Regions from separate parts of the Herpetosiphon gulosus genome, predicted to be linked through region 2. Evidence: riboswitches for the same ligand, from Rfam matches in the RefSeq annotation. Region 2 holds a riboswitch; the other holds the start of a gene.
What was found. Region 2 has a riboswitch for thiamine pyrophosphate ahead of cytX (putative hydroxymethylpyrimidine transporter CytX). Riboswitches for the same ligand answer to the same signal wherever they lie in the genome.

Region 1 (6,613 bases), on a different contig from region 2:
TTACCATAATTGGCAACACAGCAAAGGTGACCAGCGCTAATTTCCAATTCAGCAAGAGCATGGCAATCGTAATGCCCACCAGCGAGAAGGTTGCCCGCGTTAGCCCAGTAATCGACCAGGTAACAAAATCTTGCAACACATCAACATCGGAGATTAGGCGACTCATCAAGCGGCCAACACTGTAGCGATTGTAGAAATTGAGCGATAAACGCTGCAAATGGCGAAACAGTGCCGAACGCACATCAGCAACCACTCCCGTACCCACCACTGCCAGCAAGTGAATCCGTGAGCGGTTGGAGAGCCATTCGCCCAAGGAAACGACCGCAAAAATGATCGTCCAAGTGTAGAGCGAATCGAGCGATTGAGCTTTAATACCCACGTCAATTGCTTGGCCAATTACCCATGGCGAGACGACCGACAGCACCGTGCCAATAATCATCAGCACAATTGCGGCGGTCATGGTGCGTTTGTATGGCCCGATAAAGGCCAATAGTCGCCGCATCAACCGCGGATCATAGGCTTTGCCCAAGCTATTTTCATCGTCCTTGGGCAATAAATCGGCGACCTTTTTTTCTATCTCATCATCGCGCTTACGCGACGGCGCTAAAGCTTTGGTTGTCATAACACCCTCATGAAATCAAAAGGCAGAAGTCAAACGTCAAAAAACACCAACAAAGTCCGATGTTCTATGTTCTATGCTCTTTGTTCTTCAACAAGGCTTTCCTCTTGATCTTTGAGTTGCAGATCGTAGATGGTGCGATACAACCCTGGCTGGGCCAATAGCTCGGTGTGCGTGCCGTGCTGCACGACCTTGCCAGCCTCAAGCACCAGAATTTGGTCGGCATTTTTGAGCGTCAGCAAGCGTTGGGCAATCACAAAGGTTGTGCGACCTTGCATCAGTTGTTCAAGCGCTTGTTGAATTAAGTGCTCAGTTTCCGTGTCCACGCTCGATGTCGAGTCATCCAAAATCAAAATGCGTGGGTTGAGCAACAAGGCGCGGGCAATCGCAATGCGCTGACGCTGACCACCAGAGAGCGTGACTCCACGCTCACCAACTTTGGTTTGATAGCCTTCACTGAAATGTAGAATAAAATCGTGAGCACGCGCTGCTTTGGCCGCTGCCATCACTTCATCATCGCTTGCTTCAGGCCGACCATAGCGAATGTTATCGGCGATGCTTGAACTAAATAAAAATGAATCTTGTAGCACAATTCCAATTTGTTGGCGCAAACTTTGAATTGCCAAATCGCGCACATCGTGGCCATCGACCAACACCCGCCCTTCGATTGGGTCGTAAAAGCGTGGGATGAGATTGGTGATTGTGCTTTTGCCCGAGCCAGTTGGTCCCATCAAGGCCACAACTTGGCCAGGTTTGGCCTCGAACGAAATATCGTGCAAGGTTGGGCGACCACCTTCGCGATAGGCAAACGAAACATGCTCGAATTTAACGTTGCCCTGGACATGCTCCAACGCATGGGCATCAGGTTTATCGGCTAATTCATCAAAAGTATCGATAATTTCAAATACGCGGGCCGAGCTAGCTACCGCTGTAGCCGCCAAGTTGACTGTAAAGCCCAAGCGTTGGACTGGATTATTGAGCAACAACACATAGCTGATCATGGCGAATAACGAGCCAACCGTAATTGTGCCGTTCATCGCCTGCGGGCCTCCAATCCAGAGCAAAATAATCACGCTGATGGCAACCAAAAAGTTGAAAAAGGGCCAGCTATTGCCCCAAATGCGAATCACCGCAAAACGGCGGTTATACCACTCGCCATTATCACGATCGAATTTTTCAAGTTCATATGGCTCACGCGCAAAAGCTTTGACCACCCGAATGCCCGTCAGGCTTTCTTGCATCATGGTCGAGAGCTTGCCCATTTGCTCTTGAATTTTGGTAAACAGCGGCTCGACCGTGTTGCCAAAACGAATTGTGGCGTAGAGCAACACGGGCAAGGGCAAGAGCGCCAAGCCAGTCAAACGTAAATCTTCAACGACCATCGCCACGATAATGCCGAAAAGCAAGAGCATAGTTGAGCTAAGTTCCAGCAAACCAACCCCGACAAAGCGCTCAGTTTCGGTAATATCGCTAGTAGCGCGGCTCATCAGGTCGCCAGTTTGTGAACGATCATGGAACGAAAATGGCAGCCGTTGAATCGCATCGTAAAAACGATTGCGTAAATCGTAGGCTACCCGAAAGCTGAGCCATTCGCCATAATAGCGTTGAGCAAAGCCAAAAATCACCCGTACCACCGCCACGCCCAAAATGATCAGTGCTGTAATCAGCAACGCGCGACTTGAACCACTGGCAATGCCTTCGTCAATCGCTTGTTTGAGCAATTGCGGAATCGCGATGTTCAAGCCGACCGCCAATAGAGTGGAACCATAGGCATAGAACACTTGCCTAGGGTAAGGCCGTAGGTGCGCCAGTAGTCGTCGATACTGATCTAGATGCTTCACGCATGCCTCCTTTTTGATGGTTATCCCGAACCAGCAGACTATATAGTATATGCTAAAATGTGCATAACAATATCAGTCTTTGGTCGCATGATCATTTTCCAAATGGTTAGATCGTGGGTGAAAACCCAAGAACACATGGTAATTAAGCTGTTGGGTTTTGGGGGTTAGCAAGCTTGATTTAGCTGGAACCACTTACTTACTGCCTAGAGTGTTCAAGTTGCTGTTGTTAAGTATAGCTTTTGCTGATTCAAATTTTTTGTGCTATTGTGTGAGCAATTACAGATAACAACCGCTAGGGGAGCCATGTGGCTGAGATTTCGCAACGGCGAAAGACCCTCTGAACCTGATCTCGTTAGTCCGAGCGAAGGAAAGCGGCGTGGTTTAATCCCGCCGTGCGCGGGATTTTTGCATGCTGACCCCTAGCCAATGTTCAAGGAGTTTATTTCGTGAAACGTTGGTTACTCAGTTTTTTAACAATTGGTTCATTGGTTTTAGCTGGCTGTGGTGCGGCGGCTACACCAACCGCTGAAACCGCGATTCAGCCTACTCCGGCCACCACAGCAGCCGCTGATGTTACGCCTGCGGCAACCCAAGCAACCCAAGCGCCGACTGATAGCGGCCAGTTTGCTGGTCAAACCTTGGTGGTGGTTTCGCACGATAGCTTTGCAATCAGCAGCGACGTTATCTCAGGTTTTGAGCAAATGACCGGCGCAACTGTCCAAATTCTGGAATCGGGCGATGCTGGCGAGGCGCTCAATAAGAGCATTTTGGCTAAAGGTGCACCCTTGGGCGATGTGTTGTATGGGGTTGATAATACCTTTTTGAGTCGGGCACTTGATGCTGATATTTTCGAGGCCTACGCTGCCAAGAATATCGAGCAAATTCCTGCTGAATTGAAGCTCGATAGCCAAAATCGGGTTTCGCCGGTTGATGTTGGCTATGTCACGATCAATTATGATAAAGCTGCCTTGGCCGAGGCGGGCCTGAGTTTGCCAACCGATTTGCGCGATCTGATCAAGCCAGAGTGGAAAGGCAAGTTGGTGGTTGAAAATCCAGCAACTTCGTCACCTGGTTTATCATTTATGTTGGCGACGATTGCTCACTTTGGCGAGAGCGGCGATTATACGTGGCGCAACTTCTGGAGTGACCTGCGAGCCAATGAAATCAAAGTTGCCAGCGGCTGGGAAGAAGCCTATTATGGCGATTTTAGCGGAGCCAGCGATGGTCAATATCCATTAGTGGTGAGTTATGCGACCAGCCCAGCGGCTGAAGTGATCTTTGCGACAACGCCTTTGACCGATGCACCGACGGGCAATTTGTTGTTGCCTGGTGGCTCGTTCCAACAAATCGAATTTGTTGGGTTGCTGAAAGATGCCAAAAACCCTGAATTGGGTAAAGCTTGGATTGACTATATGCTGAGCGATACCTTCCAGAGCGATATTGGTGGGCAGATGTTTGTGTATCCAGCCCTGCCTAGTGCCAAGGTTCCGGCTGAATTTACCCAATATGCCCAAGTTCCCGATAAAGTGGCGACGCTTGCGCCAGCCGAGATTGCTGCCAACCGCGAGCGCTGGCTCAACGAATGGCAAGAAACTGTCCTGCGCTAAAAATAAACGACCCCTGCAAGCTTCAAGTCTTGCAGGGGTCGTTTTGATCTAAAACAAATTTAGTCGCCAGTGGTTTTGACTGCTGGCCAATCGCCAACCATCAACCCGCCGACAACCCCGATTAATGCGCCAAAGCCACCGCCGAGCAAATATTCGCCTGTGACTGTGGCCAAGCCCAAGCCGATCAACACACAGAAGGCAACCCCCGCAATAATTCGCTTGAGCCGACCAAGCATAGTCAGCGAAATAATCGAATTTGCGGTGATCAAATCGTTGCCATTGCTGGCGGGAGCAGCTGGTTTTGGGGCAGCAGGTGCAGCCGGAGCAGCAGCAGGCGTGGCGGCAACCACAGGTGCAGCAGCAGGAGCTGGAGTTGCAGCAACAGCGACTGGCGCAGCAGGTGCATCGCTAGCAGCCGCTTTTTTGGCAGCCCGAATCGCTTCCAACCGAGCCTTTTTATCATCCGACATATTAGCGCCAACCGCAGCGCTGGCTGGAGCCTCGGTTGTTGCCGCTACGACCGGCGCAGCAGGTGCAGGTGCTGCCGCAGGCTCTTCGCCAGCAGCCTTCTTAGCGGCATTGGCTGCGCGAATCGCATCGAGCCGCGCCTTTTTTTCATCGCTTGTATCAGCCATGTGCGTCCCTCAGATAGCAAAGATTAAATTGATCGACATCATTCCGATAGCACGTTATTCCCAATCGCAAACAAGCCAGTAATCCCCAACTCAATGAGTTAAGGCTTCCAACTCGCGCTGTATTGTATCATGCTTGGTTGGTCTTGGTGCAGCAATTTGGCGAGGAAAATGAGTTCCGTTAAGCCAGCCGTGCCGTTCCACCCAAGAGCACGGCTGACCTTTTCGGATTGAGAGGAAACGCACCTGTAGTATGCCGCCAACAGATGAGTATCAGGTGAGGAGGATGTCAATAAGCGATTAACGTTAACCACCAATTGTTTAACCAAATTCTCACCATCTGAGCTATACTTGGGCGGTTGTGGTTCGTCAAAGGAGACATTCAATGGGCTTGGTCGAAAGTATTATGAATTTCAGCGAAGGCCGTCGCACCGAGGTTGTGCACGCCATTCGTGATGCAATTACGGCAGTTGCCGGGGTGCAATTGCTCGATGTTCAATCTGACGCTGATCATAATCGCACGGTGATTAGTTTTGCGGGCGAGGCTGAGGCAGTTGGCGAAGCTGCCTTCCAAGCAACCCGCACCGCCCAAGGCTTAATTAATTTAGATACCCATCGTGGCGAACACCCACGGATCGGCGCGACCGATGTGTTGCCATTTGTGCCACTTGGCCAAACCACAATGAAACAATGTGTGGCCTTGGCTCGCAAAGTTGGCAAGCGGATTGGCGATGAGTTGGGGATTGCGGTGTATTTGTATGAAGAAGCTGCGACTCGCCCCGAACGCCAGAATTTGGCCGATGTGCGCAAGGGCGAATATGAGGCTTGGCGCAAAGCTATCGGGGTTGATCCAGCGCGGGAGCCAGATTTTGGCCCAGCCGTAGCGACACCAGCTGGGGCAACCGTGGTTGGGGCACGTCAGCCATTAATTGCCTATAACATCTATTTAAATACTACCGATGTAGAGATTGCCAAAAAAATCGCTAAATCGATTCGCTACCTTGGCGGTGGTTTGCGCTATGTCAAAGCCTTGGGCTTGTTGGTCGATGGCCGCGCTCAAATCTCGATGAACTTGGTTAATTTTCGTGGTACGCCAATTCATCGCGTGCAAGAGCTGGTACGCGCCGAGGCCATGCGCTATGGCGTGACAATTACCGAGGGTGAAGTCATCGGGCTTGTGCCGCAAGATGCACTGGTTGATGCCGCTGAGCATTATCTGCAACTTAATCGTTTTCGCCGCGACCAAGTGCTTGAGGCCAAATTGGCCACGCCAAGCGCCGCTGATACTTGGCTACCAACCAATACGTTCCAAGCCTTTGCGGCGGGCACGCCAACGCCTGGTGGTGGTTCGGCAGCAGCCTTGGCTGGCGCTTTGGCTGGCTCGTTGGGCCAGATGGTGGCTAATTTAACCGTCAGCCGCAAAAAATATGCAGCGGTTAAGCACAGCGTGCAAGCAGCCTTGGAGCGCTTGAGCGAAGCAACCACCAGCTTAGGCAAATTGGCTTTAGCTGATAGTGCAGCCTTCAATGCTATCAGCGTCGCCCGTAAATTGCCCGAAGAGCAAGCTGACCGAGCGCAACAATTGGCGGCGGTGATTGTCCATGCCTGTGAAGTTCCCTTGCAAGTGGCCCAACAAGCCGCCAGTTTGTTTGATGATTTATATTTGTTGGCGACCCAAGGCAACGTCAATGCCCGCACCGATGCCCAAGTTGGCGGCTATTTGGCCTATGCCGCAGTTAATGGCGCTGGATTAAATGTGTTGGTGAATCTTGGTGATTTAAGTGATAGCCAATTGCGCGAACAATTCAGCGCGGCGGTTGCCAAGCTGCGCCAACAAGCTGAACAAGGCTTGCAAAAACTGACGACACTCTAGGCAGGGTTATGCTACAATGAGCACATAGATCAACTTCTGCG
Region 2 (6,613 bases):
GCATTGATTGGGCTAACTTGCACCATGCCTATGGTGAAGCAAGCGATATTCCTGCACATTTACGTAATCTAACCGATCCTGATCAAGCTGTTCGGCTAAAAGCGCTCGGCGCATTAGGTAATTCAATTGCCCATCCATGTGGGGTCTATCCAGCTAGTCTTGCTGTAATTCCATTTTTGCTTGAGTTAGTTGCTGATCCGGATCAATCAGACCGTGGGGATATTCTTGAAATAGTCCGCTTTATTGCCCAAGGCCAAAGTTGGCATGATTCGCATCAAACATTGCTTCAATTAGCGGGAATAGATAATGCCGAGGTTGCAGAACAACGTGAGCAAGAGTTAACGGTTGTTACCCAGATTAAACAAACCTTCCAAGGCTATTTAGCGTTTTTTGTTAGCTTGCTTAACGAATCGGATGAGCTGGTTTTTCAGGAAGCCTTGGCTCTTCTAAAGCGGCTTACACCAACCGAAACAGCCATTCAACAGGTTATTGAAACTTCCTCAACGCATAATCAATTGGTGGTTCGGGCCGATTGTTTGGTTTTATTAAGTCGCTGGAATTGCACCGAGGCTTTATCAATTGCTCAGCAATTGTTTACTAAGGCAACAGATGATCTCTTAAAATTGACCTCCGCAATGGTGATTGTGTCTGAAACTCTACCTGCGCCAATTCCCTTGTCGATCAACAATTATTTAGTAGATGTAATTGAGCAGCATGATCCTCGATTAATTATGCAGTATGAATCGTTAGTATTAACTGGTGGTTTTTGGCTTGATTTAGCCTGCTGGTTATTGGAAGTTGAATCTACGGTTCGTGATACTTGTGCTCCTTATTTTGTGCAGGCGATTGAGCAACATCCGTATGAACGTCATCTAAAAGCGGCATTGCTTGTTGTATTTGGAACACGTAAGGTTGACCATGATCATATACTAACGCCTTTACAACGCCAAGTTGTGGCAATTATTGCCGATACTGCTTATTGCAAAGTCGGTATGGATGTACCATTACTCAACCTGTTAGATAGTTTTGGGTTGCCAAGTAGCATCCCTGTGCTTGATGCGTATTTGGGCTATCCTAACGCCCAACATCCTGGTTTGGAAGTTGTCAGCAAACAGGCTGATGCTGAATATAGGGCTCGTCACAGACAGAAATCATTAAACAAAAGTAACTAAAGCTGGCCCGTTGGCCTGAAAATGCCTTGTTCTACGCGAACAGGGCATTTTTGTAACTCATTATGTGAAAAATCGTACAAATTGCCTATTGTTATTTACTTCACAAAGGTGTAGAATTCACAACGTGCGGTAACAACAGGAGGCCGAGTATGCAAAAAGTAATTATTATTGGGGCGGGCTTTGCAGGTCTGCGAGCTGCCAAAACCTTGGCAGGCAAAAAAGTCGATGTGTTATTGATCGATCAACAAAATTATCATTGTTTTCAACCGCTGCTGTATCAAGTGGCGACGGCTGGCTTGGAGCCAGAGCAAATTGCCTATCCGGTGCGCGGAATTATGCATAATTGGCCGGGCGTGCGCTTTTTGATGGCCCGCGTGGAGCAGATTGATCGCGCTAGCAAACACGTGCTTACCACGATGGGCAGCTTCGATTACAATTATTTAATTGTTGCGGCGGGCGGCCAAACCAACTATTTTGGCAATCGTGAAATCGAGCAACATAGCTTTGGCTTGAAAAATTTAAATGATGCTGAGCAGTTGCGCAATCATTTATTGAGCATGTTTGAACGTGCGGCTTACGAGCGTGATCCACAGGTGCGCGAAGCCTTGCATACATTTGTGGTGGTTGGCGGCGGCCCAACTGGTGTTGAATTGGCCGGAGCAATTCGCGAATTAGTCAAGCATGTTTTGGTGCGCGATTTTCCACAACTTGAAAATAGCCAAGTCCAGGTGATTTTGCTCGAAGCCACCGATAAAGTGTTGGGCATGTTGCCAACGCGCTTGCAGCAAAAAACACTTCAGCGCTTGGAAAAAATGGGCGTGCAAGTACGTTTGAATACTGCCGTCGAAGGAGCTAGCGCCGATCAGGTGTATCTCAAGGGTGGCGAGGTGATTGCCAGCCATACCTTGATTTGGGCGGCAGGTGTGCGCGGGGTTGAATTGGCTCAAAGCCTTGAATTGGCCTTAGCACGCGGCAATCGGGTGCGGGTTCAGCCTGATTTGAGCTTGGCAGACGATCCCTCGGTATTTATTGTTGGCGATTTGGCCTATCTTGAGCAGGCGGGCAAGCCCTTGCCTCAAGTTGCGCCCGTGGCAATTCAGCAGGCGGTTACGGCAGCCAAGAATATTTTGCAGCAGCTTCAACATCAACCAACCCAAGCTTTTGCCTATCGCGACCGTGGCTCGATGGCGACGATTGGCCGTAACGCAGCGGTGGCGCATATCTTTGGCCTGCAATTTTGGGGCTTTCCGGCTTGGGTGGTGTGGCTATTTATCCACTTGATGAGCTTGGTTGGCTTCCGTAATCGGCTGGTAGTGCTGATTAATTGGGCCTACAACTACTTCTTTTATGATCAAGCAATTCGTTTGATTACCGCCAATCGCAAGCAGGCCGATTTTGACGTAGCGCCAGCTTTGGATATAATGCAAACCAACAACTAAAGGTGTGGCTACCACACCAAAGCTAGGGGAGCCAAGTGAGCTTGGCTGAGAGGTCGGACCGATTGATGCCGCTAACCCTCAGAACCTGATCTGGTTTATACCAGCGTAGGGAAGCGTTTGACGATTGGAAACCATCGCTAACCTTTACCCGTTGGCGATGGTTTTTTGTTGCTCAACGCCTACCGCACGCCCGTGTGGAGGTGCTTTGTATGCAGGAATCGCCTGATTCTGTGCTTGATCCGATTGCTACGGATCAACGTTCGTTTGGATTCCACGATTGTTTTGCTTTATGGTCGAGCCTTGGGGTGGGCTTGCTGGTGCTGAGCGCTGGGGCTTTGCTCGTGCCAAGCTTGAGTTTTGGTATGGCCTGTTTGGCGATTGTGCTTGGCTCGGCAGTTGGTGCTGCACTATTGGCCATGGTCGGCGTAATTGGCAGCGATACAGGCTTGCCAACCATGGCCTTGTTGCGCCCAGCCTTGGGCGTTCGCGGGTCAATTGCCCCAACCATGGCCAATCTGATTCAATTAATCGGTTGGGGCGCATTTGAAATTATTGTGATGAGCGAAGCGACTGATGCAATTGCTCGTAGCGCTGGGCTTGATCTGCCCGCCAGCATTTGGACGGTGCTTTGGGGCGTGCTGGTAACCGCCATGGCTTGGGGCGGACCGCTAACAATTGTGCGACGATTTTTGCGCACCTGGGGCATTTGGCTGGTAACTGGCTCGGCGCTTTGGCTGACCTACCAAGCCTTTCAATTGACCAGTTTCGCCGAGTTATTTGCCCATCGGGGAACTGGTGAACTGGGTTTTGGCACAGCGCTTGATTTGGTGATTGCGATGCAACTTTCGTGGTTGCCCTTGATTGCCGACTATACCCGCTATGCCAAGGGTGCGCGGCCAACGTTTTGGGGCAGTGGTTTGGGCAATTTTGCCGCGAATGTTTGGTTTTATGGCTTGGGCGTGGTTTTTACCCTCAGTTTGCTTGGCCAACAAGTGCTGCCTGCAATTCTAGGCGCGGCTGGTGGAGCCTTGGCTCTAAGCCTGATTTTGGTCGATGAATCGGACAATGCCTTTGCTGATATTTATTCGGCGGCAGTTTCGGCAGGCCATTTGAGCAGCCGCATTAGCCTCAAAATGCTGGCCTTAGCCTTTGGTTTAATCTGCACTGGAGTGGCTTTGGTTGTGCCAATGGCGCGGTATGAAGGCTTTTTATTGCTGCTTGGCTCAATTTTCGCGCCGCTGTTTGGGATTATACTGGTCGATCATTTTGGTCTACGCCAGCGCCAACTTGATGTAACAGCATTAGATCGTGTCAATGGCCGTTATTGGTATCACGCTGGCTTAAATTGGCGTGGCTTAGTAGCTTGGATTCTGGGAATTGGCCTGTTTCATGGCCTGAATGCGTGGTATCCGACCTTTGGGGCGACGATTCCAAGCCTTATTAGCGCTGGATTGATCTATTGGGGGTTGAGCAACATTGGTTTGTTTACCAAGCAATCGGCCTTGCAACGTGCGGTCTAAAGAGTTCACATCAAGCAGCCTTGCCGATTGTTGGCATTCATTACGTCAGCAACGCCCTTTGGTGCATGTCGTGCCAAATTTGGTGACGGCCAATGATGTGGCTAATGCGCTGCTGGCGGTTGGCGCTGCGCCAATTATGGCGATCGAGCCAGCCGAGTTTAGCCAGTTGAACAAACGTGCCCTTGTTTTGAGCATGGGCACGCCAACGTTTGAACGGATGCAACTGCTAGCCCAAGCCGGACGAGCTGCCCAAGCCAAAAACCTGCCAATTGTGCTTGATCCAGTTGGGGTTGGCGCGACCGCTTGGCGCAAACAAGCGGCCTTGGAATTAATCGCTATCGTTCAGCCAACCATTTTGCGCTTGAATTTGGGCGAAGCCTTGGCCTTGATCGATCAAACAGGTGTGGCGCATGGCGTTGATGTCGGTCATGATTGGCATGATCCAGTGCTGGTGGCAGGCCAATTGGCGCGGCGCTATGGCTGTGTGGTTGGCCTAACGGGTGTGATCGATGTGGTTAGTGATGGCACAAACTGGATTCAGCTTGAGCATGGGCATCAATGGCTGAGCCAAATTACTGGAGCTGGTTGCATTGTAACCAGCCTGATTGGCGCACTCGCCGCAGTTACCAATGATGCCATGTTGGCGACGGTCAGCGCAATCGCTGGCTTCGGCATGGCGGCGGAAGTTGCGGCCATGCATGCGCTTGGCCCAGCTAGTTTTCGCGTGGCTCTATTTGATCAGCTTGGGGCAATTGCTGAATTAATTGATAACAGTCTGCTTAACTATCTCATGGAGCAGCATGATGCAGATTGATTGGCGTTTGTATGCGGTGTTGGATACCGCCACACTTGGCTTGCGCGACCCCTTGACCATGACAGCAGCGCTGCTGGCTGGCGGCATTGGCATATTACAGCTTCGCGCCAAGAATCTGACTGTACGGCAAACCGCTCAGCTGGCTCAAGCGATTCTGCCACTAACTAGGATTGCCCAAATTCCCTTGCTTATCAACGATGATTTGGGCTTGGCCTTGGCGCTTGGCGCTGATGGCGTGCATTTGGGCGTTGATGACTTGCCTTTGGATTTGGCACGCGCCAGTTTCAAGGGCTTGATTGGCTACTCGCCTGAGGGTGTGACCGATGCCCAACGGGCTGAAAAATTGGGTGTTGATTATCTCGGGGTTGGGCCATTTGCCGCTACCAGCACTAAACTCGATGCTGGTGCGCCCTTAGGTCATGCGGGCTTGCGAGCAATTGTTGAAGCTGTGGATTGCCCAGTGCTGGCAATTGGCGGAATTACTCAACATAACGTTGCAGAGGTACGAGCCTGCGGCGTGGCGGGAATTGTGGTGGTTTCGGCACTGCTGAATGCCACCAATCCAACCCAAGCCTGTCGTGAATTTCTCGCAGATTAAGGAAATACCAATGACTAGTTTGATTCAAAAACAGCGCCAATCGACGCGGCGCTTAGCCTATAGCATTGTCTTAGCGGCCTTGGGCTTGGCACTTTCGCCAATGAGCATCCCCACGGGAATTGCTAAAATCTCGCCAACCCAACATCTGATCAATGTGTTGGCAGCGGTGTTGGTCGGGCCATGGTGGGGTTTGGCGATTGCTTTTGTGATCGCATTGGTACGCAATTTATTAGGTACTGGCACGCCCTTGGCCTTCCCTGGTAGCATGATCGGCGTGCTCTTGGCTGGTTTGCTCTATCAACATTGGCGCAGCGATTGGCTAGCAGTGCTTGGCGAGGTGGTTGGTACTGGTTTGATTGGCGCGACGGTGGCAGCGGTGCTGGTTGCGCCGTTGGCAATGGGCAAAAGTCCCGCCTTGATCGCCATGCTCACGCCGTTTGCAATTTCGTCGTTGGTTGGCGCGTTGTTGGCGTTGGCTAGCCTTGGATTATTGCGCAAAGCCCGTTTATTGTCCGCCGATGAGTGAGCTTGTTGTCGTTGCTAAGTATCGTTTTCGTTATGCCCAATCGCCAGCTGAGCTTGGGCCGTGGTCGTTTAGCTTGGCGCGGGGCGAATCTGTGTTGTTGCTGGGAGCCAATGGCGCAGGCAAATCGACGGTTTGTCGTATGCTCAATGGCCTGATTCCTTATCGCTATCCTGGTCAACAAACTGGCTTGGTGCGGATTGCAGGCCATGCAACTGAGCAACTTAATTCGCAACTATGGAGCCAATTGGTTGGCAGTTTGAGTCAACGGCCTGCCAACCAAATTTTGGGCCACACGGTGGCGCGTGATCTGGATTGGAGCTTGGCCCAGCAAGGCTTGCCGCGCCCGACAATTGCCGCCAAGGTCAGCGAGTTGGCAGAGCGTTTTGGTTTGCTGGATTTATTGCAACGCCAACCGCAGAGCCTTTCTGGCGGTGAGATTCAGCGGTTAGCACTTGCCAATTTGTTGGCGCGTAACCCAGTTTTGGTGGTGCTTGATGAGCCTTGTGCCGCTTTGGATGCGGCGGGTGTGCGGTTGGTGCGCCAG

Region 1: another riboswitch for thiamine pyrophosphate. It lies ahead of ABEB26_RS01705 (thiamine ABC transporter substrate-binding protein); the one in region 2 lies ahead of cytX (putative hydroxymethylpyrimidine transporter CytX).

The regions. Positions count from the first base shown of each region.
Region 1 is NZ_BAABRU010000001.1:386,904-393,516, forward strand. Features, by position in the region: gene ABEB26_RS01695 (ABC transporter ATP-binding protein) at 1-622, opposite strand, end outside; gene ABEB26_RS01700 (ABC transporter ATP-binding protein) at 694-2,460, opposite strand; TPP riboswitch at 2,745-2,847, shown strand; gene ABEB26_RS01705 (thiamine ABC transporter substrate-binding protein) at 2,907-4,067, shown strand; gene ABEB26_RS01710 (hypothetical protein) at 4,127-4,702, opposite strand; gene ftcD (glutamate formimidoyltransferase) at 5,085-6,572, shown strand.
Region 2 is NZ_BAABRU010000006.1:88,648-95,260, reverse strand. Features, by position in the region: gene ABEB26_RS09430 (hypothetical protein) at 1-1,172, shown strand, start outside; gene ABEB26_RS09425 (NAD(P)/FAD-dependent oxidoreductase) at 1,322-2,611, shown strand; TPP riboswitch at 2,626-2,740, shown strand; gene cytX (putative hydroxymethylpyrimidine transporter CytX) at 2,821-4,131, shown strand; gene thiM (hydroxyethylthiazole kinase) at 4,121-4,945, shown strand; gene thiE (thiamine phosphate synthase) at 4,932-5,543, shown strand; gene thiW (energy coupling factor transporter S component ThiW) at 5,554-6,069, shown strand; gene ABEB26_RS09400 (ABC transporter ATP-binding protein) at 6,062-6,613, shown strand, end outside.